DNA from 3 places in the Colwellia sp. Bg11-12 genome. Region 3 is predicted to be linked to each of the others. Evidence: predicted binding sites of a transcription regulator. Region 3 holds the regulator's gene; each other region holds the start of a gene.

What was found. The regulator MetJ, encoded in region 3, represses methionine synthesis genes. The targets are predictions, from matches to a motif close to TAGACGTCTAGACGTCTA.
Region 1: the regulator MetJ is predicted to act here: its motif matches at 3,213-3,230, upstream of metA (homoserine O-succinyltransferase).
Region 2: the regulator MetJ is predicted to act here: its motif matches at 8,604-8,621, upstream of H4J39_RS01250 (cystathionine beta-lyase).

The regions. Positions count from the first base shown of each region.
Region 1 covers NZ_JACGUZ010000075.1:32,092-43,250, forward strand. Annotated here, with positions in the region: gene metH (methionine synthase) at 1-2,083, opposite strand, end outside; gene metA (homoserine O-succinyltransferase) at 2,142-3,089, opposite strand; gene H4J39_RS13375 (class I SAM-dependent methyltransferase) at 3,403-4,197, shown strand; gene recA (recombinase RecA) at 4,320-5,363, opposite strand; gene mutS (DNA mismatch repair protein MutS) at 5,700-8,279, shown strand; gene rpoS (RNA polymerase sigma factor RpoS) at 8,348-9,271, opposite strand; gene H4J39_RS13395 (peptidoglycan DD-metalloendopeptidase family protein) at 9,358-10,218, opposite strand; gene H4J39_RS13400 (YqaA family protein) at 10,248-10,826, opposite strand; gene H4J39_RS13405 (protein-L-isoaspartate(D-aspartate) O-methyltransferase) at 10,965-11,159, opposite strand, start outside.
Region 2 covers NZ_JACGUZ010000046.1:41,817-52,975, reverse strand. Annotated here, with positions in the region: gene purB (adenylosuccinate lyase) at 1-683, opposite strand, end outside; gene hflD (high frequency lysogenization protein HflD) at 733-1,356, opposite strand; gene mnmA (tRNA 2-thiouridine(34) synthase MnmA) at 1,392-2,543, opposite strand; gene H4J39_RS01270 (NUDIX hydrolase) at 2,607-3,107, opposite strand; gene H4J39_RS01265 (pseudouridine synthase) at 3,112-3,735, opposite strand; gene dinG (ATP-dependent DNA helicase DinG) at 3,760-5,877, opposite strand; gene H4J39_RS01255 (DNA polymerase II) at 6,018-8,531, shown strand; gene H4J39_RS01250 (cystathionine beta-lyase) at 8,652-9,842, shown strand; gene secF (protein translocase subunit SecF) at 9,931-10,851, opposite strand; gene secD (protein translocase subunit SecD) at 10,848-11,159, opposite strand, start outside.
Region 3 covers NZ_JACGUZ010000078.1:190,199-201,357, reverse strand. Annotated here, with positions in the region: gene H4J39_RS15715 (hypothetical protein) at 1-117, opposite strand, end outside; gene metL (bifunctional aspartate kinase/homoserine dehydrogenase II) at 286-2,736, opposite strand; gene metB (cystathionine gamma-synthase) at 2,776-3,933, opposite strand; gene metJ (met regulon transcriptional regulator MetJ) at 4,116-4,445, shown strand; gene H4J39_RS15695 (hypothetical protein) at 4,459-4,815, opposite strand; gene H4J39_RS15690 (malic enzyme-like NAD(P)-binding protein) at 5,102-6,343, opposite strand; gene H4J39_RS15685 (adenylosuccinate synthase) at 6,845-8,143, opposite strand; gene H4J39_RS15680 (DUF2065 domain-containing protein) at 8,288-8,476, opposite strand; gene hflC (protease modulator HflC) at 8,612-9,499, opposite strand; gene hflK (FtsH protease activity modulator HflK) at 9,503-10,648, opposite strand; gene hflX (ribosome rescue GTPase HflX) at 10,703-11,159, opposite strand, start outside.

The DNA of each region.
Region 1 (11,159 bases), on a different contig from region 3:
CAATAACATCAAGAGGACGTTCAGCCACTAGCCTTGCTGCTTCAGTATCTTCGACAATAAATTCATTAATGCCTTTAACCAAAGAGTATTCTAAACGCTCTTTAATCGGTAGCTCACGCCAGGATAAATCAGCCTTATTGTTTTTGCTCCCCGCTTGCCCGCGATAAGACTCAGCCACATCAAGTAAGCGTTCTGTTGCATCGTCATCGCTATTTTGTATAACATCTTCAACAGCAAGGCGGAGATCGTCAGGAATATCTGAATAAATAGCTAACTGACCTGCATTTACAATGCCCATGTCCATACCATTTTTTATTGCGTGGTATAAAAACACCGCATGAATCGCTTCACGAACTGGGTTATTACCACGAAATGAAAATGATACGTTAGAAACACCGCCAGAAATCATCGCATGAGGCAGGTTTTCTTTTATATCGGCAACCGCTTCAATAAAATCTACCGCATAATTATTATGCTCTTCGATACCAGTTGCTACCGCAAAGATATTGGGATCAAAGATAATGTCTTCTGCAGGAAAGCCTATTTCATTGACTAAAATTTCATAAGCACGTTTACATATTTCATACTTACGTACCCGTGTGTCTGCTTGACCTTGTTCATCGAAGGCCATAACAATAACAGCCGCGCCATAACGGCGTAATAGTTCAGCTTGTTTACGGAAGTTTTCTTCGCCCTCTTTCAAGCTGATTGAGTTAACAACCCCTTTGCCCTGAATACACTTCAAGCCTTCTTCTAAAATATCCCATTTAGAAGAATCAAGCATAATAGGCACTTTCGCGATATCTGGCTCACCAGCAATTAAATTCAAATAACGGATCATCGCCGCTTTTGAATCAAGCATGCCTTCATCCATATTTATATCTATAATTTGCGCGCCATTGGCAACTTGTTGCAGGGCAACGGCGACGGCTTGTTCGTAATTTTCTTCGGTAATTAAGCGCTTAAAGACAGCAGAGCCAGTAACATTGGTACGTTCGCCAACGTTAACAAACAATGAACTTTCCTCTATGGTTAACGCTTCAAGCCCGGACAAACGACAAGCAATTTTCCTGGCGCTAATTTCCCTAGGTTTTACATTGGCAACCGCATCCGCCATACCTTTTATATGCGCTGGCGTTGTACCACAACAGCCACCAATAATGTTAAGGAATCCCGACTCAGCCCACTCATTGACATGAACATTCATATCTTCGACGCTGAAATCGTATTCACCAAAGGCATTAGGCAAGCCTGCATTAGGATGAGCTGAAACAGCAAAGTCTGATATTCGACTTAGTTCGGCCACATATTGTCTTAATTCAATGGGACCTAATGCACAGTTCAAACCAAATGAAATAGGTTTTGCGTGGCGCAATGAATTATAAAAAGCTTCGGTTGTTTGCCCAGACAATGTTCTGCCTGATGCATCAGTAATCGTGCCTGAGACCATTACAGGTAAACGTAATTGTAATTCATCAAAAACAGTTTCTACCGCAAAAACAGCGGCTTTAGCATTTAAGGTATCAAAGATAGTCTCAATAAGAATAATATCTGAGCCACCTTCAATAAGTGCTTTAGTTGATTCTATATAGGCATCTTTTAATTGATCAAAAGTCACATTACGATAAGCAGGATCGTTAACATCTGGTGAAATAGAACATGTTCTGTTGGTTGGCCCTAAAACACCGGCAACAAACCTAGGCTTATCAGGGTTTTTAGCGGTAAATTCATCCGCTGCTGCGCGTGCTATTTGTGCCGCAGCTAAATTTATTGCCGCACTGTACGACTGCATATCGTAATCTGCCATCGCAATCGTCGTGGCGTTAAAAGTATTCGTTTCAAGAATATCAGCACCCGCTTCAAGGTATTCATAATGAATTGCTTTAATTACCTCGGGTTGTGTAAGCACTAACATATCATTATTGCCTTTGACATCAAGATGCCAATCAGCAAATTGTTCACCACGATAATCTTGCTCTTCAAATTTATAGGCTTGGATCATTGTTCCCATAGCACCGTCTAAAATAAGAATTCTTTTTTGTATTTCTTGCTCAAGACGACTAAATGATGCTGATTTTTTCATGCTATTTCTCTACTTTTACTTACAAACTTTATGAATGGCTAAATATATTGGTCACTGTTTATATTTCTGTGTCTGGGTGTATTGCTTGAATATTTGTTGCGTCTAATTTGTACGGTGTGATCTGATAAACATAATAGTTTAACCAATTGGTAAATAATAAGCTGCCATGACTTCGCCATGAACTGTGTGGCACCTTTGTTATGTCATCATTAATATAGTAATTATTTGGCATAACTGCATCAATATCAGCCTTAAGGTCACGTTGAAATTCTTCATCTAGCGTAGTTGAATCATATTCTGGATGACCGGTTAAATAGACCTGTTGCTTATTTTTACTCGCGACGACATAAACGCCTGCTTGAGGAGATTCAGCAATAATTTTTAATTCAGGAATTGATAGGTAATCAGACTTATCTATATAACCGTATCGTGAGTGTGGGACATTAAAAAATTCTTCAAATCCGCGGGTAAGCTGTTCTTTTTGGTCAACAGGGCTATGCTGAAAAACACCTAATAATTTTTCTTTTCTTAGGTGTCGCTTCAAACCATAGTGATGATAAAGTGCGGCATGAGCGGCCCAACAAGAAAACATCGTTGAGGTGACATTTTTTTCAGCCCAATCAAATATTTCACATATTTTGTCCCAAAAGGTTACTTTCTCGTATTCCATTAAAGCCAGTGGTGCCCCCGTTATAATTAAACCATCGTATTGCGTATTTTTGATGTCATCAAAGAGACGGTAAAAATTATCTAAATGCTCTTTTGGCGTATGCTTGGATTCATTAGCGTTGATACGAACAAAATCGACGTTTATTTGTAAGGGTGTATTAGACAATACCCGTAGTATTTGAACTTCTGTTTCAATTTTATTAGGCATTAAATTGAGAATGGCGACTTTCATTGGGCGAATTTCTTGGCTTGCCGCCCTGCGCTCAGACATTACAAAGATATTTTCTTCACCTAAAATAGATAAAGCAGGTAATTGATCTGGAATTTTAATGGGCATAGCGTTTACCTAATCAAATAATGTCAAAAAAGCATGAAACACTTCGTTCTCTAATTTCACGTATTAACTTTTATATAAATATGAGTATTTTATGGTACGTGTATTTTTAGCTATGTCAACATCTAAACGTATAGACGTCTATAACGTTTTATTTTATAAAATAAGTAACTCATTGCTTTGGCATTAAAAGTAAGCACATTGTTAATGTTTAAGAACCTATCTGTATTTATTTATGGGTAACATCTTGAAGTGTTATTTTTTATTGGATTGCGGTAATATCGAAACTCTGAAGAAAACATGGCAGATTTTACCCTTGACTATAAAAGTACTATCCCCGGTAGAGCGACACAATAATGACGTCATTAAAACTTATGACAGTATCTTAAAAGATATACAAGATGAAGAAGCGCTTATTTTTATGAATCATGGCTTTGCTCCATGTGAAATTTTATTAGATGACACTGATCAAAAATGGAAACATCAAATATCGCTTTACAACAACATGTTAATTCAAGCATTTAAGCTTGGCTTAAGCGAAGATTTAACCGATAAATCGATCTTAGAAATAGGGAGTGGACGTGGCGGTGGCTTAGCTTTTGTTAAAAAATACTATAATCCAAAACAAGCAACAGGCGTCGATCTAAATAAAAATCAAGTAACTTTCTGTGCTAACACTCATAAAAAAGAAGGTCTGAACTATATAGAGGGCGACGCATGTGCCTTAGATATTGAAGACAACACCATTGATATTATCTTTAATGTAGAATCTTCGCATTGTTACTCAAACATCAATCAATTTTATCGCCAAGTTAGTGATAAACTTAAACCCGGAGGCTTCTTCCTCTATACAGATATATTTTTCCCAGATGAGAAGCTTTATGATGATTTCTTAGCTTTTGAACAGAACTTAATTCCAGGCATGGACATTTTGTATGCTAAAGATATGACCGAAAACGTCATTGATGCTTGTCGATTAGATAAAGTAGACTTTAAAACAACACTGCCTAAGACAATTGCTGCTTTAATGTCAGAAATTGCTGAAGTTAAATTAGATAAATACGAAAAAGGTCTCATTAAATATATTACGGTTGTGGCAATAAAGCGCTAGCGCTTCATTGTAAATGAATAGCGACTATTAATTGATTATAATGATCAAAGTTATATTCTTCAGATATAAAAAAGCCACCGCAAATGCGATGGCTTATTAGAATATTTTCTATTAATAGCAGCTTATTCGATAACTGCTTCTTCGTCTTCTTTAGCTGGTTTTTCACTTGCTCTTACGCTTTTAACTAACAGTAATTCACGTAAACGTTTATCAAGCTCTTTTGCCATTTCAGGTTTTTCTGCTAACGATTTAGAAGCGTTTGCTTTACCTTGGCCAATACGATCGCCATTGTAGCTATACCAAGAACCGGCTTTTTCAACCATATTATGCTGAACACCTAGGTCAATTAATTCACCTAAGCTGTTAATTCCTTCACCATATAAAATTTGAAATTCAGCTTGTTTAAATGGAGGTGCTATTTTATTTTTAACCACTTTTACACGTGTTTCATTACCAATAATTTCATCACCGGCCTTAACCGCGCCGATACGTCTGATATCTAAACGAACAGAAGCATAAAACTTAAGCGCATTACCACCTGTTGTTGTTTCTGGGCTACCAAACATCACACCAATTTTCATACGAATTTGGTTAATGAAAATGATCATGGTGTTAGATTTTTTCAAGTTACCTGTCAACTTACGCATTGCTTGTGAAAGCATACGGGCTTGTAGTCCCATATGAGAGTCACCCATGTCACCTTCAATTTCTGCTTTTGGTGTAAGCGCAGCAACAGAATCGACAACAATAACGTCTATAGCACCTGAGCGCGTTAGCATGTCACAAATTTCCAATGCTTGCTCACCCGTATCAGGTTGAGAAACAAGTAACTCATTAATATTAACACCTAGCTTTTCAGCATAAATAGGGTCAAGTGCATGCTCTGCATCAACGAATGCACACACTTTACCGTTACGCTGAGCTTCAGCAATAACTTCAAGTGTTAATGTTGTTTTACCACTTGATTCAGGACCATAAATTTCAACAACACGCCCTAGTGGTAAACCACCAGCACCTAATGCAACATCAAGCGCTAATGAACCTGTAGAAATGGTTTCAACATCCATTGTGTTGTTATCACCAAGCTTCATAATTGAGCCTTTACCAAATTGTCTTTCGATTTGGCTTAATGCTGCTGCTAATGCTTTTTCTTTATCATCTTTCATGTTTGTTCCGCCGATGTTGCTAAGATTTCGTTTTGATGGAGCAAGTATACTGTATGGTCGTACAGTATCAAGCTTTTTTACAATTATTTTCATTTTATTATTAAAAATAAAAAGATGTGACTTATATACTACTGATATAAGTGAATTTAATTAACAATAGTAACTTTTAACGTTACCTTGTAAAAAAGTTACTATTTGTAATTTTACAGGTAATGTACAGGATAAATCTTATAGGGTTCGGTAAAATTTTAGTTAAATAAATAGAGTCTAAATTTATGGGTTATGGCATAATTACCTTATTACTTTTTCATTAATCTTATGAGTTACCGCATAGAAATGACTACAGCAAACTTAGACCTTTCCTCACACACACCTATGATGCGCCAGTACTTAACAATTAAAGCCGAGTTTCCTCATATTTTAATTTTTTATCGCATGGGTGACTTTTACGAGTTGTTTTTTGATGATGCTAAAAAAGCATCTGACTTACTCGACATTTCATTAACCGCTCGTGGTAAAACAGGAGGCAATGCTATACCAATGGCAGGCGTTCCATACCATGCTGTTGAAAACTATTTAGCTAAGTTAGTACAGCTGGGAGAGTCTGTTGCGATTTGTGAACAAATTGGCGATCCAGCAACGAGCAAAGGTCCTGTTGAACGTAAAGTTGTTAGAGTTATCACTCCTGGCACAGTTAGCGACGAGGCTTTATTACTCGACAAGCACGACAATTTGATTGTTGCCGTCAGTGAAAGTAACAATAAGTCATCACAGCGGTTTGGACTGTCTTATCTTGATATGACCAGTGGCCGATTTGTACTCACCGAGCCAAGCACCATCGAGCAGTTACAAGCTGAATTACAGCGTTTATCTCCTGCAGAACTTCTCTACAGTGAATCGTTCTCAGCGCCAGAGTTACTAAAAGGCTATCAAGGATTAAGAAGAAGATCTGAATGGGAGTTTGATTTAGACACGGCCATTAATTTACTAAATACACAATTTGGCACTAAAGAACTTTCTGGCTTTGGTGTTGATGATAAATCATTAGGCTTAATGGCCGCTGGTTGCTTATTCCAATATGTAAAAGAATGTCAACGCAGTGCGCTTCCTCACATTCGAGCCATTATTTGTGAGTCTTCTGCTTCTGGTGTCATTTTAGATGCAGCAACTCGTCGTAACTTAGAACTCACTCAAAACTTACAAGGTGGCTTTGAAAATACCCTCGCATCGGTATTAGACAAGTCAGCGACACCAATGGGCTCTAGATTACTGAAACGTTGGTTACATTTTCCTTTACGTGATTTAAACATATTAACCGCACGTCAAAATGCAATTAGCGAACTATTGTCACAAGATTTAACGTCTGAATTATTTAGCCAACTTAAATCTTTTGGTGATATTGAGCGTATTGTTTCTCGCATTGCCTTACGCTCTGCGCGTCCAAGAGATTTTGCTCGTTTACGTAATGCTTTAAGTCAACTGCCTGAACTTCAGCAACATTTACAAGCTTGTCAGCAAGCACATATCACTGAGTTAGCGTCAAAAAGCTTTCCAATACCCAACTTACACGACTTATTGCAACATGCTTTAGTTGAAAACCCACCGGTTCTTATCCGTGATGGTGGCGTTATTGCCAAAGGCTATCATGAAGAACTTGATGTGTTACGTGACTTAAGTGATGGTGCAACTGAATTTCTTGCCCAACTCGAAGCGCGTGAAAAAGAACGCACGGGTATTAGTTCCTTAAAAGTAGGCTATAACAGGGTTCATGGGTTCTTTATTGAAATGAGTCGTACTGCCGCTAACGATGTACCTGATGACTATATTCGCCGACAAACCTTAAAAAATAACGAACGTTTTATCACCAATGAACTAAAACAACATGAAGAAAGAGTACTCAGTGCCCAAAGTAAATTTCTAGCATTGGAAAAACGTTTGTATGACGAACTGTTCGATTTAGTCTTACCCGATTTAGAAAAACTGCAGATGCTTGCACAAGCGATTGCAGAATTAGATGTCTTAAATACTTTTGCTGAACGTGCAGAGAGCTTAAATTACGTACAACCCAATTTAACAAAAAATAACGGTATTGAAATTAGCGCGGGTCGCCACCCTGTTGTCGAGTTAATGACAAGCGAACCCTTTATTGCCAATCCAGTAACGTTAAATAACGAACGTAAAATGCTGATAATTACTGGCCCTAACATGGGGGGTAAATCAACATATATGCGCCAAACGGCACTCATTGTTTTATTGGCTCATATTGGTTGTTATGTACCTGCAGATTCGGCAAGTATTAGTATGGTTGACCGTATATTTACCCGTATTGGTGCGTCTGACGACCTAGCGAGTGGTCGTTCAACCTTTATGGTTGAGATGACAGAAACCGCTAATATTTTGCATAATGCGACAGAAAAAAGTTTAGTGTTATTGGATGAAATAGGTCGAGGTACCAGCACTTATGATGGTTTATCTCTTGCTTGGGCGTGCGCTGAAATGCTTGCGATTAAAACCAAAGCTTTTACTTTGTTTGCCAGCCACTATTTTGAATTAACACTTTTAGCCGAGCAAATACCGACACTGGCTAATGTACATTTAGATGCGGTTGAACATGGTGATACTATTGTCTTTATGCATACGGTTCAAGAAGGTGCCGCAAGCAAAAGTTTTGGTTTACAAGTAGCACAATTAGCCGGTGTGCCTAAGCCTGTTATTCAACGAGCCAAACAACGCTTGGCTGAACTTGAAAAACAACAGGTACCTTCTATTATCAATATTGAACAGCAACCTTTTGAGCAACTTTCATTTATCGAAAATATTCACCCCGTACTTGAATCCTTATCATCAATTGATGTTAATGATTTAACCCCTAAACAGGCATTAGATTTATTGTTTGAGTTTAAGAGTAAAATTTAAATACTTATTCCCGGCATAAAAAAACCAGCAATTGCTGGTTTTTTTGTTTTATAGACTCAATCAATTCATTAAGCTTGGAACAAGGCTTCTATTGATAAATCTTGTTGGGTCAATATATCCCGCAAGCGCTTAAGCGCTTCAACCTGAATTTGGCGAACACGTTCACGTGTCAAACCAATTTCTACACCAACATCTTCTAATGTTGCTGCCTCATAGCCTAACAAACCAAAACGACGAGCAAGTACTTCACGTTGCTTAGAGTTCAGTTCATTTAGCCAATGAATAATGTTATTTTTAATATCAGAAGTTTGTAGGCTGCCTTCTGGACCGCCACTCTTATCATCAGGAATAACGTCTAATAATACTTTATCGTTTTCACCACCAAAAGGTGAATCAACCGACGTCATACGCTCATTCAAACGAAGCATTTTAGTAACACTAGCGACAGGGACATCAAGTTTTTCAGCAATATCTTCTGCAGTAGGTTCGTGGTCAAGTTTTTGGACTAATTCACGCGAAGTGCGTAAATAAATATTGAGTTCTTTTACGACATGGATAGGAAGACGGATAGTGCGTGTTTGATTCATAATGGCACGTTCAATCGTTTGACGTATCCACCATGTTGCATAAGTTGAAAAACGGAAACCACGTTCTGGGTCGAATTTTTCGACGGCGCGGATCAAGCCTAAATTACCTTCTTCAATTAAGTCGAGTAGTGGCAAACCACGATTGTTATAGCGACGGGAAATTTTAACAACTAAACGCAGGTTACTTTCAATCATGCGTTTTCTGGAGGGTTCGTCACCTTTAAGAGCAAGGCGAGAAAAATAGACTTCTTCTTCTGCGCTAAGTAGCGGAGAAAAACCAATTTCACTTAAATACAACTGAGTAGCATCTAAATTTGATGGGGCATCTTCTCTATCTTTAGATGATGCATTAGTTGACTCATTTTTATCTACAACAGTATTTACTAATTCTTTTTCTATACCCATGCTGTATCTCCCGATATGCTGCAAAGTCTACTACCATTGATTAAATATTCACGCGAACTCCAATTTATTATTGTTATTATTATTTGTTATTTCGACAGATACTTCATTGGGTTTACTGATTTTCCGCGAAAGCGAACTTCAAAATGAAGCATAATTCTTTCAGCGTCTGTATCACCCATTTTAGCGATAACTTGACCCGCTTTTACCAACTGCTGTTCTTTAACTAAGATACTCTCATTGTGAGCATAAGCACTAAGGTAATCATCATTATGTTTAACAATAATTAACCGTCCGTATCCTCGTAAAGCATCACCGGCATAAACGACTACGCCATTAGCTGTTGATTTAACCGAATCACCGCGTGTACCTGCGATATTTATTCCTTTATTACCTTGTTTTGCTGTGGAAAATCCTTCAATAATTTTTCCTTTAGCAGGCCACACCCAATTCCTTATTTTTTGAGAAAATGTTGTGCCATTTGCAGAGGGTTTATTGTTTACTTTTTGCCCTCTTACATTTTTACCATACGCCTGCTTTTTATTTGATGCAACAGGTTTTTTTACCCTTCTTGGTTTCTTATTTTTTTGCTTTTCAACGCGAGCTATATGATTACTGGCTTGAGCAGAATTTTTGACTAGAAATAATTTTTGTCCGGGAAATATTCTGTAAGGTGACGCTAGGTTATTAAACGTTGCCAAGCTGTTAATATCAACATTAGCGCGCCATGCAATAGAGTATAATGTTTCACCTTTTTTGACTATGTATTCACGTCCCTTCAAACTACTTTTAAGACGTTTGCTTAAAGGGATGGAGCCTTGAACATCTACAACAGGTGCTGGCTTATGGTTCGAAGAACAGCCCGCTAAGAATAAACTAAGCGCTAAAAAAGCGACATAGGTGAGCTTTTTATAGGGCAAAAAAACATAGTGTTCAATATGTAAAGTCAAAAAACATTCCTAATGTTGTCGATATTTATTTACCGCAATAAAAAATAAGCAACAATGATAAGTCCAACAATGATCCAACCCAGTAAGTCTACCCATTGTCTTATCTTTTGTTCCATTGCTGCACCGCCCCAACGTATGACGCCTGCAACCAAGAAAAATCTCATGCCACGACCAATCGCAGAAGCGATTAAAAAAGGTAAAAAGGCCATTTGTAAGAAACCGGCACTCACAGTAAATAATTTATAAGGGATCGGCGAGAAGCCCGCAATAAAAACCACCCAAACACCCCACTGCACAAACCATAACACGACCGCATCAAACGCCTCTTGTTTCCCCAAAGCGGTAATTGCCGGTTGTATCCAAGGTTCAAACATATAATAGCCGAGTAAGTAACCAACAGAGCCCCCCAAAATAGAAGCAACCGTCGTTAACGTTGCGTAGGACCATGCTTTATTAGGTTTAGCTAAAACCATTGGCGCAAGCAGCACGTCAGGAGGAATAGGAAAGAATATAGATTCAGCAAACGTTAATAGTGCCAGCATTCTTGGCGCAAATTTATGTTCAGCAAAACGAAGTGTCCATTCATACATTTTTGAAAAAATTTTCAATTAATCATACCTTTTGTACAATAATAAAGAGGATATAACCTTGCCTAGTTTTTTACGAAAGCGCAGTAAGGCTATGGATATCAGTCAGATTTCATCATTTAAAAACAGTTGAATTGTTGTCTACTTTACAGACAACAATTAAATTAACGCACCAGGAACAAGCGGCACAAATTTAACCATCTCAACTTGTTGTTCTTTATATTCGTCACCATAACGAGTAATGACTTTTAATATTTGTGTCTCTGATCCTACGGGAATAACTAAGCGTCCCCCTTCAGCTAATTGTTCTAATAATGCTTTAGGGACTTCTGTCGGTGCCGCAGTAACGATAAT
Region 2 (11,159 bases), on a different contig from region 3:
TCATGCCAATTAACTTCAGGGTAAGCGGATAAATGCGCATTGTAGTTACCCACTGCACCGTTAATCTTACCTAATAATTCAACATCAGCAATTTGGGCACGTTGACGTTTAAGACGAATATAAACGTTGGCCATTTCTTTACCCAAGGTACTAGGCGAAGCAGGTTGACCATGGGTACGACACATCATTGGAATGGTTTTGTATTCAATCGCTAATGCTTTAATCGCTGCTAATATTTTATCCATTTCTGGTAATAAAACGTCAGTACGACAGTCATTGAGCATTAAACCGTGTGAAAGGTTGTTAATATCTTCTGAGGTACAAGCAAAGTGAATAAATTCAGTCACCGCGTTTAATTCAGCATTATCAGCAATTTTTTCTTTTAAAAAGTACTCAACCGCTTTTACATCATGATTAGTGGTTGCTTCAATATCTTTAATACGCTGAGCATCTTCTTCATTAAAGCGGTCAACAATCGCATTCAATGTTGCTGTGGCATCTGAGCTAAAAGCAGGAACCTCTGCAATTTCTGCGGTGGCTGCAAGTTTTTGTAACCAACGTACTTCAACGGTAACACGGTATTTTATTAAACCAAATTCACTGAATATAGGGCGTAATGACTTAACTTTGCTGCCATAACGACCATCTACTGGAGATATTGCACTTAATGCTGAAAGTTCCATAGGGTTTTCCTAATGTTTAAAGTAAGGTTAAAAACTAATTTGAATTTGTTTAACAAGTTTTGAGTAATTGCTCTGCACACTCAACTATTTTTGAACGTGAAAATATGATACTGCGGCGTTGTCCGCCAACTTGTCGCCATAATACACTCGAACGAATACCCGCTAATAAAAGCGCACGTATTTTATGTTGATTGACGGTTTGTTTTAATATCGTAGGATCGCCTGCTACTTGTATTGGCGTTCCAAGTGGACTGATTAAATCGCTATAAATCGAGGCTAAGCTTGAAACAAGTGTTTCACTGATAATATCGTAATGCGCTAATTGTCGTTGGCTTTGGGTAATACGTTCACCAAGTGCGTTCATCTTATCTTTATGTTTACTTAAACGGCGCTCTAAACCCAGTAAGCTCACCACATAACGGGTGATCTCAGGGTCTTTGTTTGTTGACTTATTACCTAAATGGTTGACTAACGTGGTTAACCCTGTTTTTAAATGGCTAATTTCACCACCATAAACTTCCATGGTATTTTCTGGAGAGGTGATCATTACGCTATTAAGTAACAAAGCGAGTTCGTCTTCGTCTATTTGCCCACTGCGTGATATTTTTTGTACCCAATAAGCCACTTGGCAAACGGCGGCAAGTGTTAAGGTTTGTTCATTTATGCTGTTCATAACTATTTAGTGCTCAACTATTTTATAACGTTCACTTAACGAATAAGTGTGTTGATGATACCACCACCAAGACAAATATTATCTTGGTAAAAAACCACGGATTGGCCAGGCGTCACTGAACTTTGGGGTTCATCAAACATCACTAGATATTCGCCATCGCTCATCGGCGAAAGATGGCAGGGCACATCATCTTGGCGATAGCGTGTTTTAACCGTGCATTTTACTGGCGCATCAAGAGGTTTACGATTAACTAAATGTAACTGATTACCGATTAAACCCTTAGAAAATAAACGAGGGTGGTTATGACCTTGACCGACAATTAACACATTGCGCAGTAAGTCTTTTTCAACCACATACCAAGGCTCTTCACCCGCATTCGCTAAACCGCCAATGCGCAGACCTTTGCGTTGACCCAGTGTGTGATACATTAATCCGTCGTGCTCGCCAATAACGTCACCTTCGGCGGATTCAATTTTTCCTGGCTGTGCGGGTAAATATTGTCCTAGAAAATCTTTAAATTTTCGTTCGCCAATAAAACAAATACCGGTACTGTCTTTTTTATTATGGGTAATTAAATCAGCTTGTTCAGCAATTGCACGTACCGCTGGCTTTTCAATATTGCCAACGGGAAATAAAGTACGTCCGACTTGTTCGTCGCTTAGCGTGTATAAAAAATAACTTTGATCTTTATTACTGTCTAAACCGCGTAACATCGCCCATTGCCCATCAATAAATTCACGTTGAACGTAATGACCTGTCGCAATATAGTCAGCGTCTAAGTCTTCACAAGCAAACTCTAAAAAGGCTTTAAACTTGATTTCTTTGTTACACATAATATCGGGGTTAGGGGTACGGCCCGCTTTATATTCGGCCAAGAAATATTCGAAGACATTGTTCCAATATTCGGTAGCGAAATTGATGGTGTGTAGTTTTATACCGAGCTTGTCGCAAACAAGTTGCGCATCTTCTAAGTCTTGTGCAGCAGCACAGTATTCATCGGTATCGTCTTCTTCCCAGTTTTTCATGAACAGGCCTTCAACTTGATAACCTTGTTCAATCAATAAGTGTGCAGAAACAGAGGAGTCAACACCGCCAGACATTCCAACAATAACTTTTGTGTCGCATGGTGCTTTGGTTTTAGGCGCAGAGTTTTGGCTTTCAGCGCTCGATGATACTTGTGATGACATTAAAACTACAAATCTAAGGAAAAAGGCGAAAAATTATAGCATGCCAAGATTTAGCGGCATAGATTAAAGATTGGATTTTAATGAAGATAATGATATTTTTTTTCCACTTTTCAAAATGGATAAGTAATCTTCAATGCATTCTAAAACCAGTGTACTGCGTAATTGTGATGATTTTTCTCTTATTTCTTCAAAGGTTAACCAATGAGTGTCAATAATTTCATTATCTTGCGGGGAACTTTGCAGAAATTCATTAAGTTCGATAACAAAACAAAAACGCAGATAGTAAAGATTAATTTCTGCTCGGTGAAAGTAATAAATACCAGAAACGTAATTAGGTGTTAATGTTAATCCTGTTTCTTCGAGTACTTCTCGTTCAATAGCACTGATCAGGTTTTCATTAGCTTCTAGATGCCCAGCAGGCTGGTTAAAGACATTTTTACCGTTTTCAATTTCCTCAACAAGTAAGAATTTATTTTGATGAACAATAATAGCAGCGACTGTGGCGTTGGGTTTAAATTGACTTTCACCATGCGCGTTATTGATGCTATCAACGGTTAACGTCATTGTCTTATTCACCTTTAATTTGTTGGTAATGGCCATTTTCGATACCATTAAGGGTATATTTTCCTATGCTGTAACGAATAAGTCGTAGCGTTGGGAAACTAATAGCGGCAGTCATTCTGCGTACTTGTCTATTCTTTCCCTCAGTAATAGCAATGCTCAGCCAAGTGGTTGGAATACTCGCTCGTTCTCTAATCGGCGGGTTGCGTGGCCAAAGATCTGGCTCGGCGATTATTTTTACGTGTGCAGGTAAGGTTTTACCATCTTTTAATTCCACACCCTCTCGAAGCTTTTGTAAGTCTCCTTCTTGTGGAACTCCCTCTACTTGCGCCCAGTAGGTTTTTTTGGTTTTTTCTTTCGGGTTAGCCAGTTTATGTTGCAATTTACCATCGTTTGTTAGTAACAATAATCCTTCACTGTCACGGTCTAAACGGCCCGCTGCATAGACATCTTTTACCGGAATAAAGTCTTTCAACGTTTTACGCTGCTGGTCGTCAGTAAATTGTGAGAGCACATCAAACGGTTTATTAAAAAGTACCAAAACTCGATCGGCAGGAGCAGGGCGAGGTTTAATGTCTTTTAATGAACGACCCTTCGATAGTCGACGATTGGTTGAGTTTGACGCTTTTATCGTTTTAGTGAAATCAGTCACAGTTTATCCTTTTGAAATAATTCGATATGGGGGTAAAGAATCAAGTAATTGTTTACCGTATCGTTTGGTGACTAAACGTTTATCCATTAAGGTGATAATACCAGTATCTTTTTCATTGCGCAGTAAACGTCCTGTTGCTTGAATTAGTTTTTTTGATGTTTCTGGTACCGAAATTGACATAAAAGGATTCCCCCCTTTAGTGGTAATGTACTCAGCTTGGGCTTCTTCAACCGGAGAGGTAGGAACAGAAAAGGGTAATTTAGTAATAATTAAATTCGTTAAATATTTACCTGGTAAATCTAAACCTTCAGAAAAACTTTGCGTGCCAAAAATGATACTCACTTTATCTTCGTCGCAGCGTTTTCTATGGGCTTCAATAATATGCTGACGCGACTGTTCACCTTGTACTTGTATGTCCATTTTGTGTTGCTCTCGCAACGCTTTAGCCACTTGTTCCATTTGCCAGTACGAAGAAAATAGCACTAAACAGGCTTTTTCTTGCTTAATTAATGCAGGCAATTCAGTAATTAATTCATCAGTAAATTGTGGGCTACTGGGCTCATTTTTCATTTTAGCGATTACAAGTTGCGCATTATTTTGATAATCAAACGGAGAATCAACTTTTTGATATTGCGTGCCGTCATTCGTTTGTAAACCGACTTGACGACGAAAATGATCAAAGGAATTCAGTGCTAAAATGGTGGCTGAACATAAAACAGCTCCTTCACATTTTGACCAAAGAATATCTTCAAGCGTAAAACCAACTTCAATGGGAGAGGCCGACACTAAAAAATCACTGCGTTTTCCGGTTAGCTTCTCTAACCATCTCGCCATGGGAGCGCCTTTTTCATTGTCTGTTTTTGCATACATTTTCCAAAGCGAGTTGAAATTTTCTAAGCGTTGGATCATAAATCCCGCTTCAGCCAACAATGGCTCAGCTAAAAACATTTGGCAATCACCGTCTTTAACTGATTCCATCAGTAAATTGTAGAGTTTGTTGCAGTGGGCTAAACATTTTTTACTGAGCTCGGCTAAATCTTCAGCCCAATTTTTTAAATTTTGCGGAATGATGCCATTTTCAAAACGGTATAATGCTGCTTCGTCATCACGGGAAAAACGGCTATTCTCTTTAGCTTTTTCATTAAAATATAACGCCTGATTATTTTCGATAAAACTGGATACCTTTTGCATTTCCATTAATAAATCTTGGCAATCGTCACCTAATTTCAAAGAAGGTGAAATGGCTGAATTCGACTTAATGAGCTTAGCCATTTTATCGCCAGTTTCTTTTAACTTGGTTAGCCAGTCAATGGCGCCTTTAATCGTAACATTGGCACTTGAATGATCTCGAGTTACCTTGGGCAAATGATGCGCTTCGTCAATAATATAAAAAGTGTCTTCTGGCGACGGTAAAATAACGCCACCACCAAGCTCTAAATCAGCGAGTAATAAACTATGGTTAATCACCAACACATCGGCTGAATCCATGGTTTCTCGCGCTTTATGAAAAGGGCAATGAGTGTGTTCAGCTAAATGCTTTAAACAGCTATGTTTGTCACATTGAATTTGTTGCCATAAATGATGGGGCACCGGATCTGCCCAAGAATCAAGATCGCCTTGCCATTTGTTATCCGTTAACGCTTTATGCAAATGATGTAATAACTTTATATCGGTGGCATTGGGTTTTTGCGCAAAGGTGAAGCCGGCTTGTGGTGAATCATCTTGACTCACTGCAAGGGCTAGCTTTTGACGACAAACATAGCGTTGGCGACCTTTGACTAAGGTAAAGTTAAAGTCCAGACCTGAGTGCTTTTTTAAGAAAGGTAAATCTTTGTCAACTAACTGCTCTTGTAAGGCGACGGTAGCGGTAGAAATACAGACCTTTTTTTGGCGTGACATCGCTAACGGAATAGCGCCTAATGAGTACGCTAAAGATTTACCAGTACCGGTGCCTGCCTCAATGGTAATAATTTTTCGCGTTTTGTCGTATTCACCCGCTAATGTTTTAGCTATCTCGGCAATTAAAAAAGTTTGCTGTTTTCTCGGATGAAAATTTTCTAGATTTTCACCGATGGTTTTATACGACGTGCGAATTGCTTCTTTTATTTTATCGCTTAGCATGCTGGTAGCCATTTAGGGTTCATTGGTTGGTATACTCATCCTACTTATGTCTGCTGAATCTTGTATCTTCAAATAGTATGGGTATATACTGCTGTATATATTAACAGTTTATCGTTTTACGCCACGAATTAAAATAATTAATGTCATTAACTGCAGAAAAATTAACGCCTCGCTCGAATTATGGTTTTTTATTAACCCGCCAAGCCTATGATACCAAGCAGGGTATAGAATTGTCGCTATGGGTTAAAACGTTACAAGGTGCTGTTAATGTTATTGTACAGCATCAGCAAGCGTTATTTTTTGTTGAGCAAACTCAACAAGAGCAAGCACAAATACTCTTATCAACAAAAAGAATAGCCACAGCGAAAGTTAGCCCTCTTGCCCTTAAAACATTTAATCAGCAATTGGTCAGCGGTTTTTACTTTTCAACGATACGTGAGTTTTATCGGGCGCGCGATATATTAAAACAACATAACATTAAATGTTATGAAGACGATTTTCGCCCCGATGAACGTTTTTTAATGGAGCGTTTTATTACCTCAGGTATTGAATTTATTACCCAAGTAAACGTTAAACCTATCACGCTGCCAACATTGGGCCATCAAAAAAGTAATTTTCCTACCTTTCACAGCGATAAATGTCGCGCAACGGATAAAACTCAGTCACTTGATGATATTGCGTTAACCATGGTATCTATCGATATCGAGTGTTCCATGGCAGGAGAGCTTTATTCTATTGGATTACACTCTCATAAAATGTCTGATGGAAAGCCGATAAAGTGTGTTTTGATGATCGGTGATCACAATAATGTCTTAGCAAAAAAAAAGCAGTCAAAATTATCTGATGAAGAAGCCCGCGAGATCGCTGAGCACATCGTTTGGGTCGACAATGAGCAAGCGCTTTTAACGGCACTGATCGCTTGGGTAAAGGCTCACGACCCTGATATCTTTATTGGCTGGAACGTCATTAATTTCGATTTTAATTTATTACAAAAACGTTGTGACATCCACAATATTGCCTTTAATATTGGCCGTAATTACCAGTCGCCACGCTGGCGTACCCGATCTGCTGGGGGGAGCCAAAATGAACAAAAATTTATTGATGTCGCTGGCAGAGTGGTACTTGATGGAATCGATTTATTAAAAAATGCGACTTATAATTTCCCAAGCTTTTCCCTTGATTTTGTTGCAAATGCATTATTAGGAAAAGGGAAAAAGGTCGATGATGTAGACAACAGAATGCAAGAAATCAACAACAATTTTGCTCATGACAAACTCGCCTTAGCCGCTTATAACCTTGAAGATTGCCATTTAGTTACGCTTATTTTTGAGCAGTCCTTATTACTCGAGTTTACCCGTTTAAGAGCAAAACTAACGGGATTATCAATAGACAGAATTGGTGGTTCGGTTGCTGCCTTTACCAATTTATATTTACCTAAACTTCATCGTAGTGGTTATATTGCGCCCAATATGGGTGATGGTTTACAAGGGTTAGTTTCTCCGGGTGGTTATGTGATGGATTCCATTCCAGGGTTATATAAAAATGTGCTCGTACTTGATTTTAAAAGTCTTTACCCCTCTATTATTCGAAGCTTTAATATTGATCCTATGGGCTTAATTGAAGGGCTAAAATCACCCGAAAACAGCATTAAAGGTTTTGATGGCGCTTATTTTTCTAGAGATAAACACTTCTTACCTGACATTATTAATGAGCTTTGGCTAGAGCGAGATATCGCTAAAAAAGATAACAATGCCGCATTGTCGCAAGCAATAAAAATTATTATGAATTCGTTTTATGGTGTGCTGGGTTCAACAGGATGCAGGTTCTTTGATCCCCGTCTATCGGGTTCTATTACTAAACGGAGCCATGAGTTATTAATTACCACCAAGATGTGGTTAGAAAACGATGGCTATCAGGTTATTTATGGCGATACCGACTCTATTTTTGTCAGTGTTGACGATGACTTTAGTCATCAACAATGCCAAAAGTTGGGTAAAGCGCTACAAAATAATATTAATGTTCGGTGGCAAGCAACGCTCAAAGAAGAGTTTTCAATAGAAAGCCAACTTGAAATTGAGTTTGAAACACATTTTAGTCAATTCTTAATGCCAACAATCAGAGGGCAAGATGTTGGTACTAAAAAACGTTATGCGGGGATCGTAGAAAAAAAGGGCAAGTCTGAACTTATTTTTAAAGGTTTAGAGAGTGTTCGCACCGACTGGACAGAATTGGCAAAAACTTTTCAACGAGAGTTGTATTTAAAAATATTTAACGGCGAACCTTTTGCCGACTATGTCCGCAGTATTGTTGCTCAAACCTCTGCAGGGCAATTAGATCACTTACTGGTTTATCGTAAGCGTATTCGCCGGCAATTAGATCACTATGTTAAAAACGTGCCTCCTCATGTCAAAGCTGCACGTTTAGCTGATGACATTAATAAAATAAACAATCAGCCGTTAAAGTATCAGCAACGCGGTTGGATAGAATATTTCATTACGACGTCTGGTCCGCAAGCAAAAGGTTATGTCAAAGCGCCCTTAGATTACCAGTTTTACATTGACCGACAATTAGCGACTGTTGCCGATGCTATTCTACCTTTTGTTGGCAGCAGTTTCGAAAAGCTAACCAGTGATCAAATGAACTTATTTCAATAAGTTTATTGCTGTAATTATTGTAAATAAATCGTGCATCATGCTTGGAAAGATCATAAGGTAACTTTATTAAGTTAGCTATTTAGATGGCTAAATGAATTTTATGCTTTAGGATGAAAAATCATGATCAACGATACCAAAATAGTCAATGCTGGACGAAAATCAAAATGGACACGTGGCGTTGTTAATCCCCCGGTAGAACGTGCATCAACCGTTGTTTTTAATACGGTTAAAGAAATGAATCACGCAACTGCTAACCGTGGCAATCAGGTGCTTTTCTACGGACGAAGAGGCACCTCAACCGCTTTTGCTTTCGCAGATGCAATGACTGATCTTGAAGGTGGTGCAGGTTGTGCTATTTATCCTTCAGGTACAGCGGCAATTACCAATGCCATTCTTTCGTTTGTAAAAACGGGTGATCATATTTTAATGGTTGATACCGCTTATGAACCAACACGCGATTTTTGCGACAATATATTGGTTAACATTGGCGTAGAAACCACTTATTACGATCCCACTATTGGTAAAAATATAGACACACTTATCAAAGATAACACCCGACTTATTTTCTTAGAATCACCTGGCTCTATTACTATGGAAGTGCAAGATGTTCCTGGTATTGCTGAAGTTGCTCACCAGCATGGCTGTATTGTTATGCTCGACAATACTTGGGCCGCGGGGGTTAACTTTCAACCTTTTGACTACGGTGTTGATATTTCAATTCAAGCCGCAACTAAATATATCGTCGGTCATTCTGACGTTATGTTAGGCACGGCAACGGCGACAGAAGAGTACTGGCCACAATTACGTGAAAATAGCTATTTAATGGGGCAATGTACGTCGCCTGACGATTTATATTTAGCGATGCGTGGTATTCGCACCTTAGGTGTTCGTTTAAAACAACACCAAGCCAGTGCCCTAAAAGTGGCTAATTGGCTGGCAACACGCGATGAAGTTGATGTAATTCTTCATCCTGCTTTTGAATCATGTCCGGGCCATGAATATTTTAAGCGTGACTTTACGGGCGCTAACGGTTTGTTTTCTTTTGTGTTAACGCGTGGTGATAAGCGGTCACTTAATGCCTTACTCGATGGTATGGAACATTTTAAAATGGGCTATTCTTGGGGAGGTTTTGAAAGTTTGATTTTGGGTAATACTAATGTTGGACGCATACGCACAGCAACTCAGTGGCATTATGAGTACCCATTAATTCGTTTGCATATAGGCTTGGAAGATGTTGATGACTTAATTGCCGACCTTGCTAGAGGTTTTGATAGATTAAATGCGGCGTTGGAAATATCATCGTCTAGCTGATGTCGTTAAGGGTATTTACGGTTAAGTAAATACCCTTGTGAGTTATTGTCTTGATACGACTATCGAGCCGTAATTATTAGACTATTATTCAAGGTAAGGGGCAAATATCTGCTTCTATTTTTTGATAATAATCAGCGGTTAAACCAAGTAATTGTGGCACTGTTGCTGAAATTGCAATCGAAGAGAAAGTACCCACTAAAACGCCGGTGAATAGTGATATAGAAAAACCTGCTAAAGACTCTCCTGCAAACCCCCATATGGCAATAATAGTCGCTAATGTCGTTCCTGAGGTGATCATTGTTCTTACTAAAGTTGATTTAATGGCTTGATTGATCACGTCATCTATATTTGCATGACTATTTGATTTCATTATTTCTCTTATTTTGTCACCGACAATAATTGAGTCGTTTAATGAGTAGCCAATAATGGCTAACAAACTGGCTAAAATTGTTAAATCAAAGGATAAGCCAAACCATGCAAATAACCCGAGTACGATAAGTACATCATGAAAAAGAGCAATAACAGCACCAGCGGCTAAACGCCACTCAAATCTAAAAGACAAATAGATTAAGATGACAATAATTGCGGTTAATAGCGCTAATCCACCTTGGTTAATTAATTCTTCACCGACTTGGCTTCCTATGTAAACGGCGTCTTGAGGCGTGATGTTTAATTGATTTTTGTCAGCAAAATCAGTTAGCCATTCCTTACCTTGTAAACTGACGTTATTATCTGCTTGTTGAACACTCCAATGTGTTCCTTGTTCAGCAGAGGTTAATTTAAAGCTTTCAGGGAGATAAGCACTGAGTAAGGTCTTCATTTTTGTTTGGCTAAGGGAATTTTCCGTTGAAAATTCAGTAAGGTAACCGCCAGTAAAATCTAAACCAAGCGCTAAATTTTTGCTAAATAGACCAGAAAGTGCAATAACAATAAATATTGCTGCGCAATAAAAGCTGGCGATGCGAAAGTAGCTTAAAGTAAAGTATTTATTAAGTTTCATGGTACTCATACGTTAACTCCCAATAATTGTGTTTTATTTTTTTGAATAACCATGTTTGTTAATACCTTTGAAACAAAAACACCCGTAAACATACTGGTTAAAATCCCTAAGCATAAAATAAGTGCAAAACCTTTAACCGGACCATTTCCTATGGTGTACAAAATAATGCCAGTGATCATGGTGGTAATATTGGCATCAAGAATTGTTGAAAAAGCACTTTTATAACCTTGTTCAATGGCTGACAACACTTTATGGCCGCGCTTTAATTCTTCTTTTATCCGCTCAAAGATAAGGACATTGGTATCAACAGCCATACC
Region 3 (11,159 bases):
ATATTCAATCGCACGCTCGAGTACTGAATCGTTTAGCTGGCTACGTCCGTATATCCTTGTTAAAAGGCTTTTTACTTGTGCGGTAAAGTTTGTATCGCTGTTACTTTTATTTGCCATAAAAAATAAAACTGAGCCTTAATAAGTGTATTAAAATTTTTATTAACTAGATGCTAGTTAATAATACTACGGAAACAAGTATTTCGTATACTTTAGATAATAAAAAAGCATAACGTATAAGGCTATGCTTTTTAAATTTAAATTTCGATTATTAAGCTAATGGTGTATCTAACTTAAACCTTTAATTTTAACTTGGTGTTTTTTACCTGCCAATTGTTGACAGATACTAACTAAATCTGAGTGTAAGCCACCAGCGGTAACATCACGTCCTGCACCAGGTCCTTGGATAATAAGTGGGTTATCTTGATACCAAAGACTTCTTATTAAAAATATATTATCGCACGGTGTTAAACGAGCAAATGCGTTATTATTGGGTAAAACGGCTAAATAAACCTTAGCTGTTGATTTACCTTGTTCATTTACAGCAAACTTTGCAATATAACGAATACACGATTGCTTTGCCGACGCTTGCGCTAACTGTTCAGCAAAATAAGTATCTAATTGATCTGCTTTTGCTAAAAAATCTTTTATTGATAGATCTTGTAGTGCTTCAGGTACTAGGTTTTGACACTCAATATCTTCAAGTGATAATTCAAAACCAGCCATACGCGCTAATATCAGTAATTTTCGTTGTACGTCTCGCCCCGATAAATCTTCACGTGGATCAGGTTCGGTAATGCCTTGTGACAGTGCATCTAATAACAACCGTGAAAACGGTACACTACCGTCATAAGTTTCAAATAACCAAGAGAGTGTTCCAGAAAAAATTCCGGATATTTCAACGATTTGATCACCACTATTAAGTAAATCGTTAATCGCAAAATTAATCGGTAAGCCTGCACCTACGGTCGTATTGCCTAACCATAAGCTTTTATTTTCGGCCGCTGTCCTTACTAGGGTATTGTATTGTTTAGTACTTGAAGATGCCGCCCACTTATTTGCGCCAATGACATGAATTCCCTCTTTAAAAAAATCTCCGTATAGATGACTAAAATGTTCACTGGGTGTTATATCAACAACAATTAATTCATCGTAAGGGTGATTGGTCAACCATGACATTAATAATGCATTATCATAAGGTTTAGCATCTCGTTCATAAAGCTTTATCGCTCGAGCAACATCGATACCGTCGGTATTAAGAAGTGCTTTATTCGACGCAACTAAACCGACTAAATGTACGTTCTCTAACGCCGGGATCCGATTGAGTTGCCTAGGCAATAACTCTAAGAACCGTTGACCAATATTACCAAGTCCTGCTACAACAACCCCTATATGACGTGCGTCTTTAGTCATATCATGATGAACATTATTGAGTAACTCCCCCGTACAACTCTGCTGAAGAACGGCAATAATACTATGTTCACTTAACGAGTTAACCACGTAAAGCACTTGTGAATGTTTGAGAGCACGCTTAAAACGCGCTTGAATATTACCTTGGTTAACTACACTGTGACCAACAATAGCTAAAATTGAAACGGGTGTGAATGACACTTCGGTATCATGACTGGCTAACCATTGGCTAACAAACTTTTGTTGTGCTTGGTGAATAACAATAAAACCTTGTTTAACATCACAGCAAATAGCAGAAAACTCATGGTTAGCCTGCTCACCCAATGAGCCAGTTAAACTTGTTGATTGCACCAGTAATAAATCATTGAGTGAAGTCACTGATAGTTCTTGTTTAGCAATTTGACCAAATTTACCAATTTCTGTACCGGATATTTCGGGATCAAAACTGCTTGCTACATGTAAATGCGTACTGTGATTAGTGAGCGGTTGTAAAGTTTTTGCATGTAAAACGGGGTTACCCAAACGACCAAGCTCTTTTGCCACACCGTTAGGTAGACGGTGTAATTTACGAGCAAGTGGTACAACACGAGGATCAGCACTATATATACCATCAACATCAGTCCAGAGCGTGACATTCAACGCACCTGACAGCGATGCGATTATTGTTGCTGAATAGTCACTGCCATTACGCCCTAGTGTACAGGTCTTACCTTGAGCGTTTTTAGTAATGTAGCCAGTAATGACTGCCAACTTTCCCTTTTGCAAATTTTGCTGAAATTGTTTACTGCTACTTTGGTTATCAACTGCACAGTCTTTATCGTTATTAATGACTAGAAAATCACGCGCATCAATTGAATAACTTGGACACACTTGCTCACTCAGTACTGCAGATAATAAACGCGCAGACCACAGCTCTCCATAGGCCAGCATATCAGCATGATATTGACACGGTTGCTCTGTTAACCAAACGGTTAATTGTTCTATATCATCTGACAAAATATCAATTAAGACAGCTGCACTGCTCTTATTTAATAGTTCACTAATTAATACACTTTGTGACTGTTTTAATGCCTCAATGGCGACTAAAAGATCCTGACTATTTTCAACAGCGAGTTCATAAATATTGAATAAGTCATCCGTCGTATTACCATTAGCCGAGACAACGACTAAATCATCTAACTGACAATTTTGGCGGATAATATCAACCACACGATCAATACATTGTGTAGTTGCTAAGCTGCTACCACCAAATTTATGTACATGTATAGCATGTTTGGCAAGTTGATTATTCCCTGATGATAACGGTTCTACTGTATTTGACTTTGTCATTTTCACTCATTAATTATGCTATTAAAATAGTCTAAAACCTTAAATTTGGCTCGCAAGTAAAGCTTGTTCCAAATCACTGATAATATCAGTAATGTCTTCAATACCTACAGAAATTCTAACTAAGGATTGCGTGATGCCTGCGGCAATTTGTGCTTCAATTTCCATACCTGCGTGAGTCATCGTTGATGGATGACTTATTAAGCTTTCGACACCACCTAACGATTGTGCCAAAGTAAAGAGTGCTAACTTATCAAACAACACTTTAACCGCTTCAACACCGCCTTTTATTTCAAAACTCATCATAGCGCCAAAATCTTTTTGTTGTCGCTTTGCAATTTCATGTCCTGGATGGTCTTTCAAACCAGGAAAATACACGGCATTAATTGCTGAGTGACTTTTTAGGTATTTTGCCACAACATTCGCATTCTCTTGATGTTGTTTCATGCGAATAGGCAATGTTTTTAAACCACGTAATGCAAGATAGCTGTCAAATGGTGAACCGGTAATACCAATACAATTTGCCCACCACGCAAGCTCTTCACCAAGCTTCTGCTCTTTTGTTACTAATACGCCGCCAACCACATCACTATGACCGTTAATATATTTAGTTGTTGAGTGAAAAACAATGTCTGCACCTAATAATAACGGCTGCTGCAAAAGAGGTGAAAGAAAAGTATTATCTACCGCAACTAAAGCTCCTACAGCATGACTCGCCTTAGTAACCTTTTCTATATCAACCAAACGTAATAAGGGGTTACTGGGTGATTCAACCAGTACTAATCTTGGCTTTTGCGCCAGAGCTTGAGCTAAGGCTTCTTGATCATTTTGATCAACAACAATAACATTAAATTGGCCACGTTTTGCTAAATGGGTAAATAATCGATAACTGCCACCGTAACAATCATGGGGGATAATAACAGTGTCTTGTGTTGTCAGTAATTGACAGATTAAGTGAACAGCAGACATACCAGTACTAGTGACGATACCCACTGCGCCGTGCTCTAAATCAGCAATAGCTTGCCCGAATGTACTACGTGTTGGATTTCCTGTCCTAGAATAATCAAATTGGCGCTTATCATTAAAGCCTTTTAAGGCGTAAGTACTCGATAAATGAATTGCAGGAACAACCGCACCATGGTGTTTGTCACTATTAATACCGGCTCTAACAGCCAATGTTGCTGGTTTTTTGCTTGTCATTTTTTGCTCCAATTGGACAGTAAAATCAAATAGATGTTTGGACGTCTATAACTCTAAACGCTTTGCTTTTGTCGGTCAAGGACTTTAGACTTCTAAACTTCTACACATTCGTTATTGACTCAACGCCAACAACCAGTAAAATCTAACTTATAAAAAATAATTTAGCTAAACAAGGTAATTAAATGGCAAAGTGGAATGGCGATTATATAAAACCATACGCCGAACATGGAAAAAAAAGTGAGCAAGTTAAAAAAATCACTGTATCAATTCCGTTGCGTGTACTTAAAGTATTAACTGACGAACGCACCCGTCGACAAGTTAATAACTTACGCCATGCGACAAACAGTGAATTGTTATGTGAAGCTTTTTTACATGCTTTTACTGGGCAGCCTCTTCCTGATGATGGTGATTTAACAAAAGATAATACTGAAATTCTCCCCAAAAGTGTTCGAGATGCATTGATAGCAAAGGGGATTACCGACTTTAGTCAATTTGAAGTAGATGACGAGTAGTGCTTATTTACACTCATTTAAAAGACGCTGTAGCGTCTTTTTTTATGCCTAAACGATAAGCATCAATAACACCCAACCCCCAACAAATTACGAGTATATAGGTTAATGTGCTCACCCATAACTGATCAAGAATAATCGGGTGTTTTGCTATTTCATCTGCAAGTGCTTGGCTGTTTAGCCCAATTTCACCTGATTTTACTTTTTCAATAAGTGGCTGATATTTACTGACCACCTCTTCAATATACAAATAAGCCGTTATTGAGAATATCAAAATTAGCGCTATTGCACGCCGATAGGCCTTAAAGATCAGCTGACCAACTCCTGGATAAACAAGCGCAGAGAGTAAAACTGCTTTTGTTGCATTTTTCATTATGACTCTCCAACGTGTTTATCTCAGCTTATTGGCATGACACGATTATATTTTACTGGTTATTCCATATAATTTTCAGGCATCGCTAATGCGGCAACGCCAGAATCAACCGCAGCTTGGGCAACAGCAAGTGCAACTCGACCACATAAACCACGATTGTTCCTTTGCGCTAATTATTCCATATAATTTCAGGCATCGCTAATGCGGCAACGCCAGAATCAACCGCAGCTTGGGCAACAGCAAGTGCAACTCGACCACATAGACCACGATTGTTCCTTTGTGCTGATTATTCCATATAATTTTCAGGCATCGCTAATGCGGCAACGCCAGAATCAACCGCAGCTTGGGCAACAGCAAGTGCAACTCGACCACATAGACGTGGGTCCATTGGTTTAGGAATGATATATTCCTTACCAAAAGTTAGACTTTGCTCACCGCTAGCATCTAGCACTTCCTGCAAAACAGGTTCTTTTGCTAAGTCACGAATAGCATTAACAGCGGCAATTTTCATTTCATCGTTAATGGTTCTAGCACGAACATCTAGTGCTCCACGGAAAATAAACGGAAAACATAAAACATTATTCACTTGGTTAGGGTAATCAGAACGTCCAGTGGCAATAATAAGATCATCGCGAACAGCAAGCGCTAATGCTGGTTTAATTTCCGGATCAGGGTTTGAACAAGCAAATATCACCGGATTCGCCGCCATCAGTTTTACATTTTCAGCAGAAAGTAAGTTCGGCCCAGAAACACCAACAAAAACATCTGCGCCATCAATAACATCTTCTAGCGTACGTTTATCGGTGTTATTAGCAAACATGCGCTTGTATTCATTAAGATCGTCACGACGAGTATGAATAACACCTTTAGTATCTAGCATGTAGATTTTTTCTCGCTGAGCGCCACATTTTATTAATAGTTCCATACAAGCAATTGCTGCAGCACCTGCCCCAAGACATACTATATTGGCATCTTTAATATTTTTACCCTGAATTTCTAGGGCATTAATCATACCTGCAGCAGTAACGATAGCGGTACCATGTTGATCATCATGAAATACAGGTATTTTACAACGTTCAATAAGGGCCTTTTCAATAGCAAAACACTCTGGCGCTTTAATATCTTCTAAGTTAATGCCGCCAAAACTATCAGCAATATTAGCCACCGTATTAACAAATTCTTCAACCGTCTTATGCTTAACTTCGATATCAAATGAATTAATGTTTGCAAATCGCTTAAACAATAACGCTTTACCTTCCATCACTGGCTTCGCAGCCATACCACCTAAATTCCCTAAACCTAAAATAGCGGTACCGTTAGTAATAACAGCAACCGTATTTCCTTTGCCGGTATATTTGTAAACATCATCTGGATTTGCTGCAATTGCACGTACCGGCTCAGCAACACCTGGGCTGTATGCGAGCGCTAAATCAAGGCTAGTTTCAGCAGCGGTGGTTAATTCGACACTTATTTTCCCTGGCGTTGGGAATTGATGGTAATCAAGTGCTTGTTGGCGAAAATCAGTCATGATGAGTCCTATGCGTTAGGTAAATTTATTGTATTTTTTATGCTATTTTTTAAGTTTTATTATTTTTATATACAGCATAGTTATATATATTATTGCAATCTTACATGTTGTTCCAACATTATTCTTATATAAAAAAGTGCTAGAAGCCATAACAAACATACCCTCAGCACTTTTCTATTGCACATCATAAAACTAAATATTCGTTATATAGCTTAATCTATTCATCTCATATTTATGTGTACTTTATAAACTTCATTCACTGGTTAAACTTAGTTTTCAACTTTTCTTTTTTTCAATGCACAACAGCGAATTTATCACTAAATTTTGACATTAAAGCGTTAACTTTCATTAACGTTATGACTTATGATTGTAGAGTTAGTAATTTGTTTTTGCATTTATATTCAAATCACTGTTTGAATATATTTTATTTTTGATGAAAAAAAACCACCTAAAAGGTGGTTTTAATAAAATATTTTTTTACAAAATATAATGCGTTATGTGTTAATCAGTAAACGGATTAACTAAAATAATAGTTTCATTACGCTCTGGTCCTGTTGAAATAATATCAACCGGTACGCCTGTTAATTCCTCAATACGCTTGATGTAAGCGATTGCATTAGCAGGTAAAGCATCACGAGAAGTTGCTCCAACCGTTGTTTCAGACCAGCCCGGCATTTCTTCGTAAACAGGTGTAATACACTCATAACCTTCAGCAGCCGTTGGCGGCACAGTGATAATATCACCCGCTTGAGTTTTGTAGCCTGTACAAATTTTAAGTGTTTTTAAACCATCTAAAACATCAAGTTTAGTTAAACAAAAACCTGTTACGCTGTTAACTTGAATTGCGCGATGCATTGCAACGGCATCAAACCAACCACAACGTCGCTCACGACCGGTAGTTGCGCCAAATTCATGGCCAACGGTACCTAAGTGTTCACCCACTTCATCGTCTAGTTCTGTTGGGAAAGGACCCGAACCAACACGCGTTGTGTATGCTTTAGTAATACCTAAAATATAATCTAAGTGACGAGGTCCAAAACCACAACCGGTAGCAACGCCACCTGCAGTAGTATTTGAAGACGTTACATAAGGGTAAGTACCGTGATCAATATCCAGTAAAGTGCCTTGGGCACCTTCAAACATAATTGACTCACCGTTCTTACGCGCTTGATCAAGCATTTCAGGTATATCAGCAACCATCTTAAGGATCACATCACGCACCGCGAGGGCATCAGCAAGCACTGTTTCATAACAAACAGGCTCAACTTTGTAGTAATGTTCTAAAGAGAAATTATGGTATTCAACAATTTCTTTTAATTTAATTGCAAATGTTTCTGCACAGACTAAGTCACCAACGCGTAAACCACGGCGAGCCACTTTATCTTCATAAGCTGGACCAATTCCGCGTCCTGTCGTACCAATTGGCTTATTACCACGAGCAATTTCACGCGCCGCATCTAAAGCATTATGGTAAGGAAGAATTAACGGACAAGCATCACTAATAAGTAAGCGTTCGCGAACAGGAACACCCTTAGCTTCTAACATTGCGATTTCTGTCATCAAGGCTTTCGGACACAAAACTACGCCGTTACCGATTAAACATTTCACATTGTCACGTAATACACCCGATGGAATTAAATGAAGTACGGTTTTTTCACCGTCAATTACCAAAGTATGACCTGCATTATGGCCTCCTTGATAACGTACTACGTACTTAGCTTTATCTGTGAGTAAATCAACAATCTTACCCTTACCTTCGTCACCCCATTGGGTGCCTAGAACTACGACGTTTTTGCCCATGTTTTCAATTTCGATAAAAAATTAGGCGGGGATTTTATCAAAAATAAAATAGTAGTCCAAGTAATATATGACGATTTTTAGTTCAATTTTAAAATATTCAATTAACTAAAGGGCTTATAAAAAATATTTATATCGAACTTTAGCCTATTTACTCACCAACCATAAAATAATCACGCCAAAAAACAGTAAACTCATGCCGATATTACGGATAGATGAAGTCGGTTGTTGTGTTAACTTTATTAGGTAGTTTTGCCATTTATTGGGAAAAAGGGCTGGTACCAAACCTTCAATGATGAGAACTAGCGCGAAAGCGGTTAACAGTGTATCTATCATCTTAATACTCCCAGAGTTATTTGATTCGTATTGCAATAAGGAATTATCCCTATGAACAATTTATTGATTGTTTGCTATTTATAGCAGATACAAAAAAGCCATGACAAGTCATGGCTTTTTGATCAAAAGAATAAGCTATTTTTGAACTTTAGCGCCTTCTTTTAAGTAGTTAAAGAAATCACTATCGGGTTTAACCACTAGGATATCACTTTTACTACTAAAACTTTTTTCATAAGCTTCGAGGCTACGATAGAAACTGAAAAACTCAGGATCTTGTCCATATGAATCAGCATAAACTTTAGCGGCTAATGCATCACCTTCACCACGCATTTCTTGTGCTTCTTTTTGCGCTGTTGCTAACATAACTGTTACTTTAGCGTCTATTGTTGCACGAATGATTTCAGCTTGCTCTTGACCTTTAGAACGATGCTCTTTTGCAACAGCGGTTCGTTCTGCTCGCATACGGTCGTAGATTGACGCACTGACTTCGGCGGGTAAGTTAATCGCCTTAATACGTACATCAATAACTTCAATACCTAAATCTTCGCGACTACTTTCAGCGCTTGCTAAAGCCTTAGCCATAATGCCGTCACGGTCACCTGAAACAATTTCTTTAATAGTGCGAGTACCAAATTCGGTACGCAGACCATTATTTACTTTTTGCTTTAATAGGGCACGAGCATTCTCTACAGAGCCTGAGGTGCGTAAGTAAAATGTTGAAAAATCAACAATACGCCACTTAACAAAAGAGTCGACCATCAAATCTTTTTTCTCAGAGGTAACAAAACGATCAGGTGCTTCATCAAGTGTTTGAATACGCGCATCAAGTTTACGAACGTTGTTAATAAACGGTATCTTAAGATGTAAGCCCGGCTCGTAGACAATCATTTCACCGGTATCAGCATCACGTTTAATTTTTGTAAACTGAAAAACGATACCACGTTGTCCTTCAGAAACGACAAAAACAGAAGAGACAGTTAATACCAAAAATAATACAATTAATGCAATTATAAAGTTTTTCATTGCTTAATTTCTCCCATCATTAAATCTGTCTGTACGGCCTGACAAGTCAGGAGCAGAGCTTGACGTATTAACCGGTGGGTTTATACGTGACTGACTCTGTGGCATGCTGTTCTGGTTTGATGACTGACTTTGCATCATTTTATCTAACGGCAAATACATCATGTTATTACCGCCTTCAACATCAACCATTACTTTGCTGGTATTCGCATAAACGCTTTCCATCGTTGATAAATACATACGCTGGCGAGTAACTTCTGGAGCCGCTAAGTATTCAGGTAATAATTTATTGAATTTAGCGACTTCACCTTCAGCATCTAATACTGTTTGTTGCTTATACGCTATGGCTTCTTGCTCCATACGTTTCACTCGGCCACGTGCTCTCGGTTCAATACCTCGTGCATAGGCTTCAGCTTCACGTAAAAAACGCACTTCATCTTCTTGTGCTGAAATAGCATCATCAAAAGCATCTTTCACTTCTTCAGGAGGACGTGCATCTTTAAAGTTGACATCGACAACAATTAACCCAAGATTATACGGGGCAATAATGTCATCTAATTCTTTCCAGACATCTTGACGAACTTTTTCACGACCACTTGTTAAAATATCATCCATTTTAGAATCACCAATAACAAAGCGTAAGGCGCTGTCTAGTGACTGGCTTAAACTGTCATCTGCATTGGTAACGCTGAAAATATAATTACGCGCATCAACAACACGATATTGTATCTGCATTTCAACACGTACTACATTTTCATCTTTTGTTAACATGAAGCCAGATGCAGGTAAATCGCGTGTTGTTTGCATATCTACAGGAATAATACGTTCCGCAAATGTCCACTTCCAACGCAAACCTGGTTCTACTGTGCCAGAATATTGTCCAAAACGTAAAACAAGGCCTTTTTCAGCTTCTTTAATGGTATAAAAACCACTAAATGCATATACAAGAATACCCACGATTAAAGCAATAGCGATACCAACATTCGAAGCGCCTTTTTTGCTACCACCGTTTGATGATTTACCGCCAAAAATACCGCCAAATTTATTACCAATATCTTTAAGTAAATCGTCTAAATCTGGTGGCCCTTGATTCTTATCATCTTTCTTTTTCCAGGGGTCTTTATCATTATTCCCCGGTTCATTCCACGCCATGGTCTTCTCCACTCACTATAAATTTAAATAAATACTAAAACTTCTATTTACCCATTACGGTAATATATCAGTCTGTTTACGTTCAATAAAGCCTTCAATATCAGCTTCGTTGAGTTTAATTAATCTATCCCACTCTCTTGCAGGTAATTTAATTTTCAATAAACAATTTCCGTCTTCATCATAACTTTCATCAACAATAGAATTTAATTGATAAAATACACCGCGTAATTTACCTTCACTTGGAGGTAAACATAAGTTGTGCTTAACTATTTTCTTTCCGAGGCGCTCAGCTAACGCTTGAAAAAGTAATTCGATTCCTATGCCTTTCTGCGCAGATAACCAGACCCTAATAGGTAAACCTGTATCATCTCTATCGATGCGAGGCTGAATATCTTCCAAAGCATCTATTTTGTTACAAATTAATAATTGCGGTACGTCGCCCGCTTGGATCTCTTTTAAAACCGTTTCAACTTGCTCAATATTTTCAGTTCGCCTATCGTCTGAAATATCA